Regions from separate parts of the Roseateles sp. GW835-FHT13E02 genome, predicted to be linked through region 4. Evidence: predicted binding sites of a transcription regulator. Region 4 holds the regulator's gene; each other region holds the start of a gene.

Region 1 (3,452 bases), on a different contig from region 4:
GAGACATGCGAACAGCACGAGGGGCGCGAGCGTGCAGCAGCACAGTATGCCAAGCGGCCCCAGGCACGCCTCGATGCCGCAGACCGGCCTATCGGTCCCGTGCAGCAAATCACGGCGCCGCGCTGCCCGGCAATGGCCGGAGCACTTTCTCAGTCGCAAGCCGGTAATGCTCCCTTGTTTCGATGCCGGGGCTCAGTACATTGGAGGGCCCTGTCAACGGCACCGGTTTTTTCTCCTCCGGGATCGGCGCCAAGACGGCTTTCCCGCCCACTGATGCCCCCCATGAAAATTCGCGTCCTCGGCTGCTCGGGTGCCATTGCAGCCGGCTTCAAGACCACCGCCTTCTTGCTCGACGACGATGTGCTCATCGACGCCGGCACGGGCGTGGGCGACCTGGCGCTCGACGAGCTGGCGCGCATCGACCACATCCTGGTCACCCATTCCCATCTGGACCATGTGCTGTCCATCCCGCTGCTGGCCGATTCGGTGCTGCGCCTGCGCGCCGAGGCGGGCCGGCCGCCGATCCAGGTGCATGGCCTGCCGCAAACCCTGCAGGCGCTGCGCCAACACATCTTCAACGGCGTGATCTGGCCCGATTTCACCCGCCTGCCCAGCGCCGAGCGGCCGGTGCTGAGCCTGCATGCTTTTGAAGTGGGCGAGGTGCTGGAGCTGGGTGGCCGCCGCGTCGAAGTGCTGAGTGCCGCTCACACCGTGCCGGCCTGCGGTTTTGCCATTGCCGGCCCGCGCGGCCATTGGGTCTTCACCGGCGACACCGGCCCCAATCCGGCGCTCTGGGCCCGCCTGGCCCAGTTGCAGGTCAGCCATCTGGTGATCGAAACCGCCTTCAGCAACGACGAGCAAAGCCTGGCCGACCTCAGCCGCCACCTCAGCCCCGCCCGACTGGGCGTGGAACTGGCCCAACTCGCCGGCAGCGTGGCCGTGCAGATCACCCACATCAAACCCGGCGAAGGCCTGGCCGTGATGGAAGAAATCGCCGCCCTGGCCAGCCGGCACCGAATCGAGGCATTGGTGGCTGGGATGGTGATGGATCTGGATTGAGTGGAGTGCCAGTCCGCGTTCGCCGAACGTGATCTCGGCGCCACTCCTTGGCCAAGCCTCAGCCAAAAACGGCAACCTCCGGGTTGCCGTTTGCTTTGGCACCTCGTCTTCTGACCGACTGCGGGCAGTCAGCACAGGCCTGACAAAAATTGTCAGCTCACCTTTTGCGTCACCGGCCATCAGGGCTCAACTGACCAAAATTGTCAGTCGCACCGCTCGCCGGCCCTCTGTTCGTGCCAAATTTCACGCCAAGTCGCTCTGAGCATGCTGGCACGACCCCTGCATTCAGGGGGTGCGTTCCCTCTTCTTTGTTTCATTCATTCGTTTCCTGTCCCGTTCAACCCCGTAGGAGTACCCATCATGAAGCGCGTTCAACAAGGTTTCACACTGATCGAACTGATGATCGTCGTGGCGATCATCGGCATTTTGGCGGCGGTGGCGATTCCGCAGTACAAGGACTACACGGTCAAAGCCAAGGCCGGCAATGCACTGACTTCGGTTGATGCGTTGAAGACGGCTGTGGCACTTTGCATCCAGGAGTTGGGTGCTGCAACCAACTGCTCGGCAAACTCGAACGGCATTCCGGCGAACGCTTCGTTCAGTCCGACGAAGGAAGTGGCCTCGGTCACCGTAAGTGGCGGTGAGATCGAAGTGACATTGGCCTCAAGCGGTTTGGGCACCGAAATGGACGGCAAGAAGATCAAGTGGGCTCCGAACGTGGGCACTACGGCCGTTACCTGGGCAATTACAACCACTGCGACCGGTGTTGCGAAGACGACTATCGAGAAGCAGTCGGTGGCGGCTCCGGCTCCGGCTCCGGCTCCGTAAGTGAGTTCGACTGACTTGCGTGGGTGAAAAGGGGGCAAATGCCCCCTTTTCTGTTTTTTGATCAGAACGATTCGAGAAAAACGCTTGCGAGTACTTGAGAACTTGCCAGTGAACGACGTTCGCGCTAGACCAGCAAGACGATCATGGATGCAAATGCCCCCCGTGAATTGATGCGATATGGCTCTTCCAGCTTATGGGGTGTCTGGCTTGACTTGCTCCTCTTGGGTGGGGGCTCGGTTTTGGTTCTTGCGGCTCTTTTGATGATTGCACCAAGAGGAGAGAGTCTGGCTGTTCTCGCTTCCGCCATGCTTGTCCTAGCCAATGTCGTCAACCATCCACACTTTGCAGCCTCGTACCAGATGTTCTACGGCACGTGGCGAGATGTGCGTCGTGAAGGTTTAGCGAGTGATCTGCAGTGGCGCTGGGCATTTGCCGGTTTTTGGGCCCCCTTCGCTTTGATCGTGGCTTTGGCCGTCGGCGCCTGGCAATGGCTTCTGGGCCAGGGCACTCTGCTCGGTGTCATGGTCAGCTTGATGGGCGCACTGGTCGGCTGGCACTACGTCAAGCAAGGCTTCGGCATGGCGATGATGGATGCCGCTTTGAAACGCAACTACTTCAAACCGGCGGTGAGGCAAGCTCTGTTGATCAATGCCTATGCCTGTTGGGCGGCGGCCTGGACCCTTGCGAACAACAGCCCTTTGGCCAAGGGCTTGTTTGGTGTGGCGGGTATCGCCATCCATGTCCCACCGACTCTCACCTTGGTCGTTTGCATGGTTGCTGCGGTGACAACCGTTTGGTGCGGCCTGGCGCTGTTTCGATCGACTCAGGAGTGGCATGCGCGGGGATTGAGCTGGCAACAATGTCCTTGGGCGGGTGTCCTGGCCTACGTGATTTCAATCTATGTGTGGACAGTGTTTGTTGGCCTGGAGCCCGCCTTCTTGCTGGTGGTGCCCTTTTTCCACTCTTTGCAATACCTGACGGTCGTTTCCCGTTACAAGCTGAATGAAGCTCAGTTTTCTAGCAGCACACCATCGTCGCTGAAAACATTCGTTGTGGTGGCCTGTGTGCTTGGCGCCGTGGGCTTTTGGATGATCCCTGGAGCATTGGACTTCATGCGAACGGGAGAGCTTCCCTTGTGGGGCGAGGCTGCGGCCTTGGCAACGGCTTGCGCCTGGTTGTTCATCAATGTCCATCACTACCTGATCGACAATGTGCTTTGGCGGCAAGGCAACCCGAAGGTGAAGCAGTTCTTGTTCGATGCACCCGGGCATGGAATCGGGCATTGACTTCATCGGCGGCATCTCAGCTCAGATCCACAAACCTCCACCCATCCCTCGTGAATGGATGCCGGATAAACCCCCTCACCCCAGCCTGGCATAAATCCACCCGCAAGGGATGGTTGTGGGGCTGATAGGGCATGTAGCTGAGCAGAAGGCGGTTGAGTTGCTGGAGCAGTGCCCAGCGTTCCGGGCTGTTGGCCAGCAGGCGTTGGCGGGCGTAGAGCGCGTCGTAGGCGGGCAGGCGGAACTGGGCGTCGTTGCTTTGGCCGGCGTTGGGGCCGTAGC
Region 2 (3,452 bases), on a different contig from region 4:
TCGGCCAGGGCCAGCAAGCCCTCGGTGACCGTGTCCAGCCCCTCGGGCCGGCTGTGCAGGCGCAGCACCAGGCCGCCGCCATGACGCGCCACAAACAGCTGGTGCTCGATCATGCGCGCGGCCGAGCGGGCCAGGCCCAGGGTGTGGGGGTGGTAGCCACGGCGGTCGCCCGAGATGTCCAGCACCCCAAGCAAGGCACCGCTGGGGTCGACGATGGGCGCAGCGGCGCAAGTCAGGAACCCATTGCGCTCCAGATAATGCTCGGCGCCGTTGATGACGACGGGCCGGCCATCGGCCAGCGCCGTGCCGATCGCATTGGTGCCGCGCCATTGCTCAAGCCAGACGGCGCCGGGCCGCAAGGCCACCCGTGCGGCCTTGTCGGCAAAGCCATCGTCGCCCAGCGCGTGCAGCAGCATGCCTTGCGGGTCGGCCAGGATGACCAGGCTGTCGCTGGCCCTCACCTGCTCGGCCACAAACTCCATCACCGGCCGGGCCTGGGCCAGCAAGGCGCGGCGCTGCTCCAGGGCCCGCGCCAGCTGGGCGGCCGACGCGTGCGGCACACCCTGCGACCGCCCCTCGGGCGCCAGACCATAGGCCCGGCTGCGCTGCCAGCTGGCATGGAGCCGGGCATCGAGCAAGCCGGCGCCCAGCTCACCGGTTTCCAGCAGCTGCCGGCGCGCCTGTCGCAGGCGGCTGGGCGGCGTGCGCAAGCTCATCAAGGCATTGGCTGCAGTCATCGCGTTTGTCTCCGTGATCGGCCCTTGTGAACGGGCTCTGAATCGGACGCGGCTCAGGTGTTGGCACCCGAGCCGCAGCGCGACCTTAACAGGCTCATGGCGCTTGCCAAGCCCTTGAGCTGGTTTTGCCCGCTTCCAGCACAAGTGGACGTGAAAGCTGTGCCACGCGAGGCGGTCACCTGTCCTCTTTCGTGACAGTGGGGCGACACGGTGCGCAGCCAGCCGTACCGGCCAGTCGTTTCGCCCCGCGCAGCAGCAGCCCCTTACGCCCAAATTCCGAGCAAACCACAGCCTTGGCACGCTCCGTGCAAGAAACCCTGCGGCTGGCCTGCTTGCCTCCAACCCCGCAACTCAGCATCTGGGATGGAGACGGAGCGGGCCCAGACCTTGAGACCCCAACACAACACACGGAGACCGACATGCTTTACGCCAGCCCCAACACCCCCGGCGCCACACTCGCCTACAAAGCGCAGTACGACAACTTCATCGGCGGCCGCTTCGTGCCGCCGGTCAAGGGCGAGTACTTCGACGTCGTCACCCCCATCAGCGGCCAGGTCTACACCCGCGCCGCCCGTTCCACCGCCGAGGACATCGAGCTGGCCCTGGACGCCGCCCATGCCGCCACGGCCCAGTGGGCCGCCACCAATGCCGCCACCCGCGCCAACATCCTGCTCAAGATCGCCGACCGCATCGAGGCCAACCTCGAGTTGCTGGCCTATGCCGAGACGGTGGACAACGGCAAGCCCATCCGCGAAACGCTCAATGCCGACATCCCGCTTGCCGCCGACCATTTCCGTTACTTCGCCGGATGCCTGCGCGCGCAGGAAGGCGCGCTGAGCCAGATCGACGACCACACCGTGGCCTATCACTTCCACGAACCGCTGGGCGTGGTCGGGCAAATCATCCCCTGGAACTTCCCCATCCTGATGGCGGCCTGGAAGCTGGCGCCTGCGCTGGGCGCGGGCAACTGCGTGGTGCTCAAGCCGGCGGAGTCGACGCCCATCAGCATCTTGGTGCTGACCGAGCTGATCGCCGACCTGCTGCCGCCCGGCGTGCTCAACATCGTCAACGGCTATGGCCGCGAGGCCGGCATGCCGCTGGCCACCAGCAAGCGCATTGCCAAAATTGCCTTCACCGGCTCCACCGCCACCGGCCGCGTGATTGCGCAGGCGGCAGCCAGCAACCTGATCCCGGCCACGCTGGAGCTGGGTGGCAAGAGCCCCAATGTCTTCTTCGACGATGTGATGGCGCAGGACGACGCCTTCCTCGACAAAGCGATCGAAGGCCTGGTGCTGTTCGCCTTCAACCAGGGCGAGGTCTGCACCTGCCCGAGCCGGGCGCTGATCCAGGAGTCGATCTACGACCGCTTCATCGAACGCGCACTCAAGCGCGTGGCCGCCATCAAGCAAGGCAGCCCGCTGGACACCGACACCATGATGGGCGCCCAGGCCTCGGCCTTGCAGATGGACAAGATCATGTCCTACCTGGAAGTGGGCAAGCAGGAAGGCGCTCAGCTGCTGATCGGCGGTGGCCGCAAGCAGATGTCGGGCGAGTTGGCCGGCGGCTATTACATCGAGCCCACGCTGTTCAAGGGCACGAACAATATGCGCGTGTTCCGCGAAGAGATCTTCGGCCCCGTGCTGGCCGTGGCCACCTTCAAGGACGAGGCCGAAGCCCTGCAGATCGCCAATGACACGCCCTACGGCCTGGGCGCCGGCGTCTGGACACGCGACGGCAGCCGCGCCTACCGCATGGGCCGCGCCATCCAGGCCGGCCGGGTCTGGACCAATTGCTATCACGCCTATCCGGCGCACGCGGCCTTCGGCGGCTACAAGGAATCCGGCATCGGCCGCGAAACCCACAAGGCCATGCTGGACCATTACCAGCAGACCAAAAACCTGCTGGTCAGCTACTCACCCAATGCTCTTGGCTTCTTCTGAGCATCCAGCGCCGCTGGCTTGAAACAAAAAGGCGGCCTTGCGGGTCGCCTTTTGCGTTCACTCGGGGCTTGAACCAGGGGCTCAAGACCTGAGAGATCATTCCCACTCGATCGTTGCCGGCGGCTTGCTGGACACATCGTAGGTGACGCGGTTGATGCCGCGCACTTCGTTGATGATGCGGCCCGAGGTGCGCTTGAGCAGGCTGTAAGGCAGCTCGGCCCAGTCGGCGGTCATGAAGTCGCTGGTCTGCACGGCGCGCAGCGCCACGACGTAGTCATAAGTGCGGCCGTCGCCCATCACGCCCACGCTCTTGACCGGCAAGAACACCGTGAAGGCCTGGCTGGTCAGCTCATACCAGCTCTTGCCCGTGGTTTCATCCTTGGTATTGCGCAGCTCTTCGATGAAGATGGCGTCGGCACGGCGCAGCAGGTCGGCGTACTCCTTCTTCACCTCGCCCAGGATGCGCACGCCCAGGCCGGGTCCCGGGAAGGGGTGGCGGTAGACCATCTCGGGCGGCAGGCCCAGGGCCACGCCCAGGGCGCGCACCTCGTCCTTGAAGAGCTCGCGCAGGGGCTCCAGCAGCTTCAGGCCGAGCTGCTCGGGCAGGCCACCGACGTTGTGGTGGCTCTTGATCGTCGTGGCCTTCTTGGTCTTGGTGCCACCGCTTTCCACCACATCGGGGTAGATGGTGCCCTGGGCCAGCCACTTGGCGCCTTTGGCGCCGGCATCGGCCGCCTTGAGCTTGGCGGCCTCGGCCTTGAACACATCGACGAAC
Region 3 (3,452 bases), on a different contig from region 4:
TTAGGCAGCTCGAAGAGTGTGAGCTGTTCAATGCTGGCAAGGGCGCGGTTTACACGGCGGCTGGCACCCATGAGCTTGACGCCTGCGTGATGGATGGGCATGGCTGTCGTGCAGGCTCAGTGGCTGGGGTCAGCCGAACGCGCAACCCGATTCTTGCGGCTCGAGCGGTGATGGAGCACAGCGCTCATCTGCTGTTTGTCGGCGCGGCAGCCGATGAGTTCGCCGCACGCCATGGCTTGGAACAGGTGGAGCCCAGTTGGTTTGGTACGCCGCATCGCCTGGAGCAGCTTCGGCGTGCGCGGCAACTGCAGGCTGGCGTGCTGCGCGATCACGATGGTCAAGAGTTGCTGGCTCGGGATGTGTCATCGCTGCGGGGTGATGCTCGGGTGTCGGGCCCAATTGATGAGCTCACCAAGTTTGGTACGGTCGGCGCTGTCGCCCTGGATGCGGCTGGCCATCTGGCGGCCGCCACTTCTACGGGTGGCATGACCAACAAGCAGGTCGGTCGAGTCGGGGATACGCCACTCGTGGGAGCCGGAACCTACGCCAATGACGCCACAGTGGCCGTGTCATGTACGGGCACGGGTGAGCTGTTCATTCGTGCTTGCGCCGCACATGATGTGTCGGCACTGATGGAATATGCCAGTCTGTCATTGGCCGAGGCTTGTGAGCGTGTGGTGATGCAAAAGCTTCCGCCGGATGCAGGTGGATTGATTGCAGTCTCTGCCCGAGGCGAGGTATGTCTGCCATTCAACTCCGAGGGAATGTATCGGGGTTATGCGCGGGTGGCTGCTGGCGAGCCCGTGGTGGCGGTCTATCGCTCAGAGTAGTTGTGCTGAGGCATCGGCACGCAGGCTGATTTGCTCCTTTGCGCTCCTATTGACTGCTTGTCTGAGACTCGACAAAGACATGAAAAAAGCGGCCCGCGGCCGCTTTTTTCTGTTGATGGCCGGGCTGGATGGCCCAGCCCTTTGCATCAGTGCTTCTTGCTTTGGCGGCGGGTGTAAACCACGCCGAACACAGCCAGGCTGACCAGTGCCAGCGAACCAGGCTCCGGCACGGCGCGTGCGGTTGCGCGGATCAGGGCTTGGCCCGAGCCGCTCGGGTTCGGGTTGTAGACCGAGAAGGTGTAGTTCGTTGTGCCAGTCAGGCCGGCAGCCCAGGTGCCATTCAGACCTGCCAGGTAAACGTCCACTTGGTTCTTGAACGATGTACCGGTCTCGTTCACGTCCAGGCCGCTGTTGGTGTAGGCGGCGCTGTAGTATTTCTTGTCGGAGCTCTTGCCGGCGCCGTCGCCCAGGATTTCCCAGATGGCGAACTGGAAGGCGGCCGATTTGGTCGATGAAGTCAGGCTGTCAGAGTAGGCGTGCTCGAACAGGTTGGTCAAGTCGGCCAGGACGCGGCTGGTCGTCGTGGTCGAGTCGTCGTACATGCCCTTGATACCTGTCGCCTGGTAGTTGGCGCCCGCAAAGATCGAGGCGTAGCCCATGGTGGCGCCGCCGGGCGTGGCCTGGTAGCCATTGACGAAGTTGTTCAGCGACACCTTGTCATAAGTGTCCGGCGAGAGGTAGTTGTTCAGCGGGTCCAGGCAGTAAACCCAGAAGCTGTTGGCGCCCAGTGCATTGCTTGTGCCTTCATTGACCTTCCAAGCACCCAGACCGGTGTCGCGGGCACTGGTGTTGCCGAACACCAGCGAGTGGGTTTCGATCAGCGAAGAGCCGGAGCCAGTCGCCTTGGTCACGGTCGTCGCGCCTTGAGCGTAAGCGGAGCCGGCGGCCACCACGAACAGAGCCGTTGCGGCAAAAGACGCAAAACGACCGGTGGTAGTTGTCGCTGTGGCAGCGTAGTTCATGGTGTGGACCCTGTCGGCGTAGATGGTGTTACGGAAATCTTGGATTGCATCCTACTCGGCCCTTGGCTTCCAACAATCCCGCGAACCGGGGGGTGTTGAGGGGCTGTAAAAAATTCACAGTTGCAGCCAATTACCCAAGCAAATACTCAATACCAATTTCATGCCCGGATTCTGCCTGTTCAATCCGCTGCAAGAGAACCCCCGATATCGAGGGGCGTGAGTAATGTCTCGGTCAATTGGCCTTGGTTTGGATATTCGAATAGGCCTTTTGGCTTACATATTCTGGGCTTGATTTGCCGTATTGGCGTCAGGGCGCAAGACTGGAGCCGTGATCACAGACCGAGTTCCAGTTTCAAACGGCTGACTTCCTGCGTCATCGGCAGCTTGGGTTGGGCGTTGAGCGCAGCGCTCAGTTCTTCCTTGGCTTCTGCTTTGCGGTTCAGCTTGGCCAAGGCGAAGGCCAGGTGAAAGCGGATTTCGCTATTGCCGGGGCTGCGCAGGCGAGCCTCACGCAAATGACGCAGGCCGCCCTCGATATTGCCGCGCTGCACCAAGATCCAGCCCAAGGTATCGGCTGCATCCGCGTTGCCGGGCGCCTGCTTCAAGGCCTTCTCGGCTGCAGCGACGGCTCCAGCGTCGCCCATGCGGTGCAGGAGTTGGGCGTAATTGAGTTGAATGCCGATGTCTCCTGGCTGCAAGGCCAGAATCTGTTGGTAGTTCTTTTTCGCTGCTTCATTTCGGCCCGCTTGCATTTGCACGCCCGCGACGGCCTTCAGGGCGGTGATGTCATTGGGCGCTTTGCGGGCCCAGCCCTCCAGCATGAGCAGGGCCTTGTCCAGCTCACCTGCGGCCACCATGGCGCGCGCCAGCAAAATCGCATTGGCCGTACTCGGTTCTTTCTCGAACACGGTGCGGTAGCCAGCTTGAGCGGCAGGGAATTGACCACGCGACATGGCCACATGGGCGCCAACCAGCGTTGTTTGCACTTTGCCTGGGTGGGTGTTGTTCAACGTCTTCAAGGCGGCATCCACCTTGGCGGGATCGCCGCGGCGAGCTTCCACCTCGACCTGCAAGAGCAGGGCGCCGAGGTCGCCCGCCTGCGACTGCAATGCCTTTTGCACGTTGTAAGTGGCCCCATCGACATTGCCTGCAGCCAGTTGCATGCGTCCAATCTTGACTTGCTCCTGTGCATCAAAGTCCGCCACGCGGGTGGCCTCTTGCAGCACCTGGCGTGCGTTGCTACCGTCGTTCAAGGCCAGGTAGACACGTGCCAGCGACAGCAAGGCGGGAAGCTTGCCGGAATAGTTGGCGGCCAGACTCTTGGCCAGGGGCAGAGCAAGATCTGCCTGGCGTTGTTCCATGTAAAGCTCCACCAGCATCAAGCCCGGGCGCGCGTCAACGCGCTGCACCTCGTGGGCATGCCGCAGATGGGCGATCGCTTCATTGGGGCGCTTGGCGCGCAGCTCGAGGATCGCCAGCTGGTAGAGCAACTCGGCATCATCCTTGTTGCCGCCTTCCAGCAGCTTCTCCAGTCGTTTGCGCGCCGGATCGAACTTGCTTTCCTCCATGTCCAGCCAGGACAGATTGACGGCCGCCGGGC
Region 4 (3,452 bases):
GCAATGCAGAAACCATCAGCTTCGCCTCACCCGTGGCGGGCACCTACTATCTGCTGCTCAATGCCTACGCGGCGGTCAACAACGCGCGCCTGCTGGCGACCTTGAGCTGAAGCCGGGCGGCGCTGGCCGCCAGCTTCGGGGCCGGTGCTCCAGGCGACCGGCCCTTGTCTTTTCAGCTGCGGCGCTGGCGACCGGCGCGCAGACCCAGGGCTGCCAGGCCCAGGCCCATCAGCAGCCAGGTCTGCGGTTCCGGCACGGCGGCCAGCATGCCCTGGCCGAGGTAGCTGTGGGTCAGCGTGGTCGGGTGGATGCGGTCCCAGTACATATAGCTCTCGGGGTTGCTGCAGGTGCTGCCGTCGGGCTGGCCGACATAGCCGGTGAAGCAGGCCGCCGTCACATTGCTGAAGCCGTAGAGCGCCGCGTTGTCGACCAGGGCTTGCTGCGTGCCCAGGGTGTCGAAGTAACGGATGTCGATGCCGGGCAGGGCGCGCAGCTGGCCGATAGCCTGATTCAGGCCGAGGTTGAAGCCCAGGGAGAGCTGGTGCAACTGGCCCGAGAGGCCGGAGGACAGGCCGGCCGGCGTCTGGCCCAGATCGGGCAGGCCCGGCATCAGGAAGTTGCGTGCGCCCAGGCCGTAGAGGGTCTGCACGGCATTGCTGAGGTTCTGGATGGCCGCTTGCGCCGTGGCCTGCGAGAAACCCAGGTACTGGAAATCATTGGCCCCGCCCCACAGCAGGTACAGCGCCTGGCTGTCGGCGGCCGTGCCGGCCAGGCCGGACTGGAAGGCGCCCACTTGCGAGAGCATGCCCGTGTTCTGCAAGGCGGCCGGGGCACCTGCGGCCACCGCCGCGCCGTTGAGCCAGCCGGTTTGGGCACCGCCCCAGGCGTAATCCTGCAGGCTCACGCCCAGGCCTTGCGCGAGGTGCTCGACGGCCACCTGGCCGTTGGAAAAACGACCCTGGAAATAGTTGCCCGGCTGGGGCACTGCGCCGCCGGTGGCGCGGTAGAAATTGCCGTTGTCCGAGAGGCTGTCGCCGAAGGCGATCACGCGGCTGTAGCTGGTGGCGGCGCTGCTGCCCGTGGCCTGAGCCTGAGCTTGGGAGGGGGCGGCCCAGGCCAGGTTGGCGGCGAGTATCAGCAGGGCGGGCAGGCGGGCGCCGGCCGGGGAGCGGAGGGTGGTGTTCACGGCAGACCTTTCAAGTAACGATCCAAGTCAGCGGCATGATGGCATGTCTCGAAATGGGAATCACCTGAAATCGGTGTGCGTGTTCACGTTTGGGGGTGAACAGGTGAACGGGTGAACAGGTGAACAGGTGAATGGTGAATCGTGGGGTGTGGTTCACCAGTTCACTGATTCACCCGTTCACTCAAGCTTCAACCTTCAAACCACCCGCCGCATCGTCGTCGTCCCGATGTGCATGCCTTCGCGGTATTTGGCGACGGTGCGGCGCGCGACCTGGATGCCTTGTTCTTCCAGCATGCTGGCCAGGGCGCTGTCGGACAGGGGTTTGGCCGGGTTCTCGGCGGCGATGAACTGCTTGATCAGCTCGCGCACGGCGGTGCTGGAGGCTTCACCGCCAGCCTCGGTGGACAGGCCCGAGCCGAAGAAATACTTGAGCTCGAAGGTACCAAAGGGCGTGGCCATGTACTTGGCCGTGGTCACGCGCGAGATGGTTGATTCGTGCAGGCCCAGCTCGTCGGCGATCTCGCGCAGCACCAGGGGTTTCATGGCCACGGCGCCGTGGCTGAAGAAACCTTTTTGCCGCTCGACGATGGCGGTGGAGACGCGCAGGATGGTGTCGAAGCGCTGCTGGATGTTCTTGATGAACCAGCGCGCCTCCTGCAGCTGGCCGCCCAGGGCGCTGTTGCTGATGCCGCCGCGCGTCTGGCGCAGGGCGTTGGCGTAGAGCTCGTTGATGCGCAGCTTGGGCGCGACCTCGGGGTTGATGATGACGCGCAGCTCGCGGCCGACCTTGCGCACGATCACGTCCGGGATCACGGCCGGCGCCTGGCCGCGGGCAAAACGCCGGCCGGGCTTGGGCTCCAGGGCCACGATCAGGGCTTGCGCTTCACGCAGCAAGGCATCGTCGGCGCCGGTCAGCAGCATCAGGCGGCGGCTGTCGCGCTTGGCCAGCAGGTCCAAGTGCTTTTTGCAGATCATGATGGCGATCACCTGCGGCGCGCTGCGCGGCAGCTGGCGCAGCTGCAGCTCCAGGCATTCCGTCAGTTCGCGGGCACCGACGCCGGGCGGGTCCATGTGGTGCAGCCATTTGAGGGCGATGCGCAGGTGGTCGAGCAGCTCCTCGCGCTCGGCGGCGCTGTCCTCGTCGCCGTCCGGCACCAGGGCCTCGGCGATGGCTTCCAGGCTGTCCTCGAGATAGCCGTCCTCGTTGAGCGAATCGATCAGCAGGCGCAGCGCCAGCTGGTCGGTATCGCTGAGGTGCATGCCGGCCATCTGCTGGACCAGATGCTCTTGCAGGCTGATCTCGGCCGATTCCTGGTCGCTGCGTTCGCCGTCTTCATCGTTGCTGCCCGAGCCGCTGCCGTTGTTGCTGGGCAGTTCGCGGATGCCGTCGAAATCGTCGCCCTCGGTGCCGTTCTCCCAGTCCTCGCGTTCGGTGCTGCCGAAGTCTTCGGCCTGCAGCTCGGGCGTGGCCTCGGCCTCGGCGCCGCCGCCCAGCTCACGGTCGGCGCCGCTGTCCTCGGCGGCACTGGCCGGGCGCAGCTCGGGCAGCTCGGGCGTGGCGACGGAGAAGTCTTCTTCGGTTTCGAGCAGCGGGTTCTGCGCCAGCATCTGCTCGACTTCCTGATTCAGCTCCAGCGTGGACAGTTGCAGCAGGCGGATCGATTGCTGCAGCTGCGGCGTCAAGGCCAGATGCTGGCTCAGTCGAACCTGGAGTGACTGCTTCATGGCGCGGGCTCAGGGGCAGTCGTGAGATGCAGGAATCCCAGCATCAGCCCCGCGCGGGGCTGCCGTGGCAGCGGGCGTGTAGGCATCCATGGCCGGCTCTACATGCGGAAATGTTCGCCGAGATAGACCTTGCGCACATCGGCGTTGGCCACGATCTCGTCCGGCGTGCCCTCGGCCAGCACCGAGCCCTCGCTGATGATGTAGGCCCGGTCGCAGATGCCCAGGGTCTCGCGCACATTGTGGTCGGTGATCAGCACGCCGATCTGGCGCGCCTTCAGGAAGCCGATGATGCGCTGGATCTCCAGCACCGCGATCGGGTCCACGCCGGCGAAGGGTTCGTCCAGCAGGATGAAGCGCGGCTGAGTGGCCAGGGCGCGGGCGATCTCGACGCGGCGGCGTTCGCCGCCCGAGAGCGCCGGCGCCGGGCTGTCGCGCAGCTTCTCGATGCTGAGGTCGTGCAGCAGCGCTTCCAGCAGCTCCTTGATGCGCGGCTCCTTGAGCGCGCGGCCCTGCTCGTCGCGCTGCAGCTCCAGCACGGCGC

What was found. The regulator sigma-54, encoded in region 4, starts transcription at its own class of promoters, with help from an activator protein. The targets are predictions, from matches to a motif close to TGGCANGNAANCTGCTTT.
Region 1: AC1Q6P_RS16715 (pilin) is a predicted target of sigma-54. The motif match lies at 1,328-1,345, and genes of this name have one in related genera.
Region 2: exaC (acetaldehyde dehydrogenase ExaC) is a predicted target of sigma-54. The motif match lies at 1,032-1,049, and genes of this name have one in related genera.
Region 3: AC1Q6P_RS09335 (PEP-CTERM sorting domain-containing protein) is a predicted target of sigma-54. The motif match lies at 2,001-2,018, and genes of this name have one in related genera.

What each region holds. Positions count from the first base shown of each region.
Region 1 covers NZ_JBXAGJ010000017.1:29,403-32,854, forward strand. The annotation lists gene AC1Q6P_RS16710 (MBL fold metallo-hydrolase) at 283-1,059, shown strand; gene AC1Q6P_RS16715 (pilin) at 1,420-1,887, shown strand; gene AC1Q6P_RS16720 (hypothetical protein) at 2,031-3,173, shown strand; gene AC1Q6P_RS16725 (ABC transporter substrate-binding protein) at 3,190-3,452, opposite strand, start outside.
Region 2 covers NZ_JBXAGJ010000001.1:134,617-138,068, forward strand. The annotation lists gene AC1Q6P_RS00595 (sigma-54-dependent Fis family transcriptional regulator) at 1-737, opposite strand, end outside; gene exaC (acetaldehyde dehydrogenase ExaC) at 1,157-2,677, shown strand; gene guaA (glutamine-hydrolyzing GMP synthase) at 2,774-3,452, opposite strand, start outside.
Region 3 covers NZ_JBXAGJ010000007.1:221,226-224,677, forward strand. The annotation lists gene AC1Q6P_RS09330 (isoaspartyl peptidase/L-asparaginase family protein) at 1-830, shown strand, start outside; gene AC1Q6P_RS09335 (PEP-CTERM sorting domain-containing protein) at 977-1,852, opposite strand; gene prsT (XrtA/PEP-CTERM system TPR-repeat protein PrsT) at 2,185-3,452, opposite strand, start outside.
Region 4 covers NZ_JBXAGJ010000020.1:42,240-45,691, reverse strand. The annotation lists gene AC1Q6P_RS18385 (pre-peptidase C-terminal domain-containing protein) at 1-110, shown strand, start outside; gene AC1Q6P_RS18380 (SGNH/GDSL hydrolase family protein) at 173-1,186, opposite strand; gene AC1Q6P_RS18375 (RNA polymerase factor sigma-54) at 1,382-2,911, opposite strand; gene lptB (LPS export ABC transporter ATP-binding protein) at 3,010-3,452, opposite strand, start outside.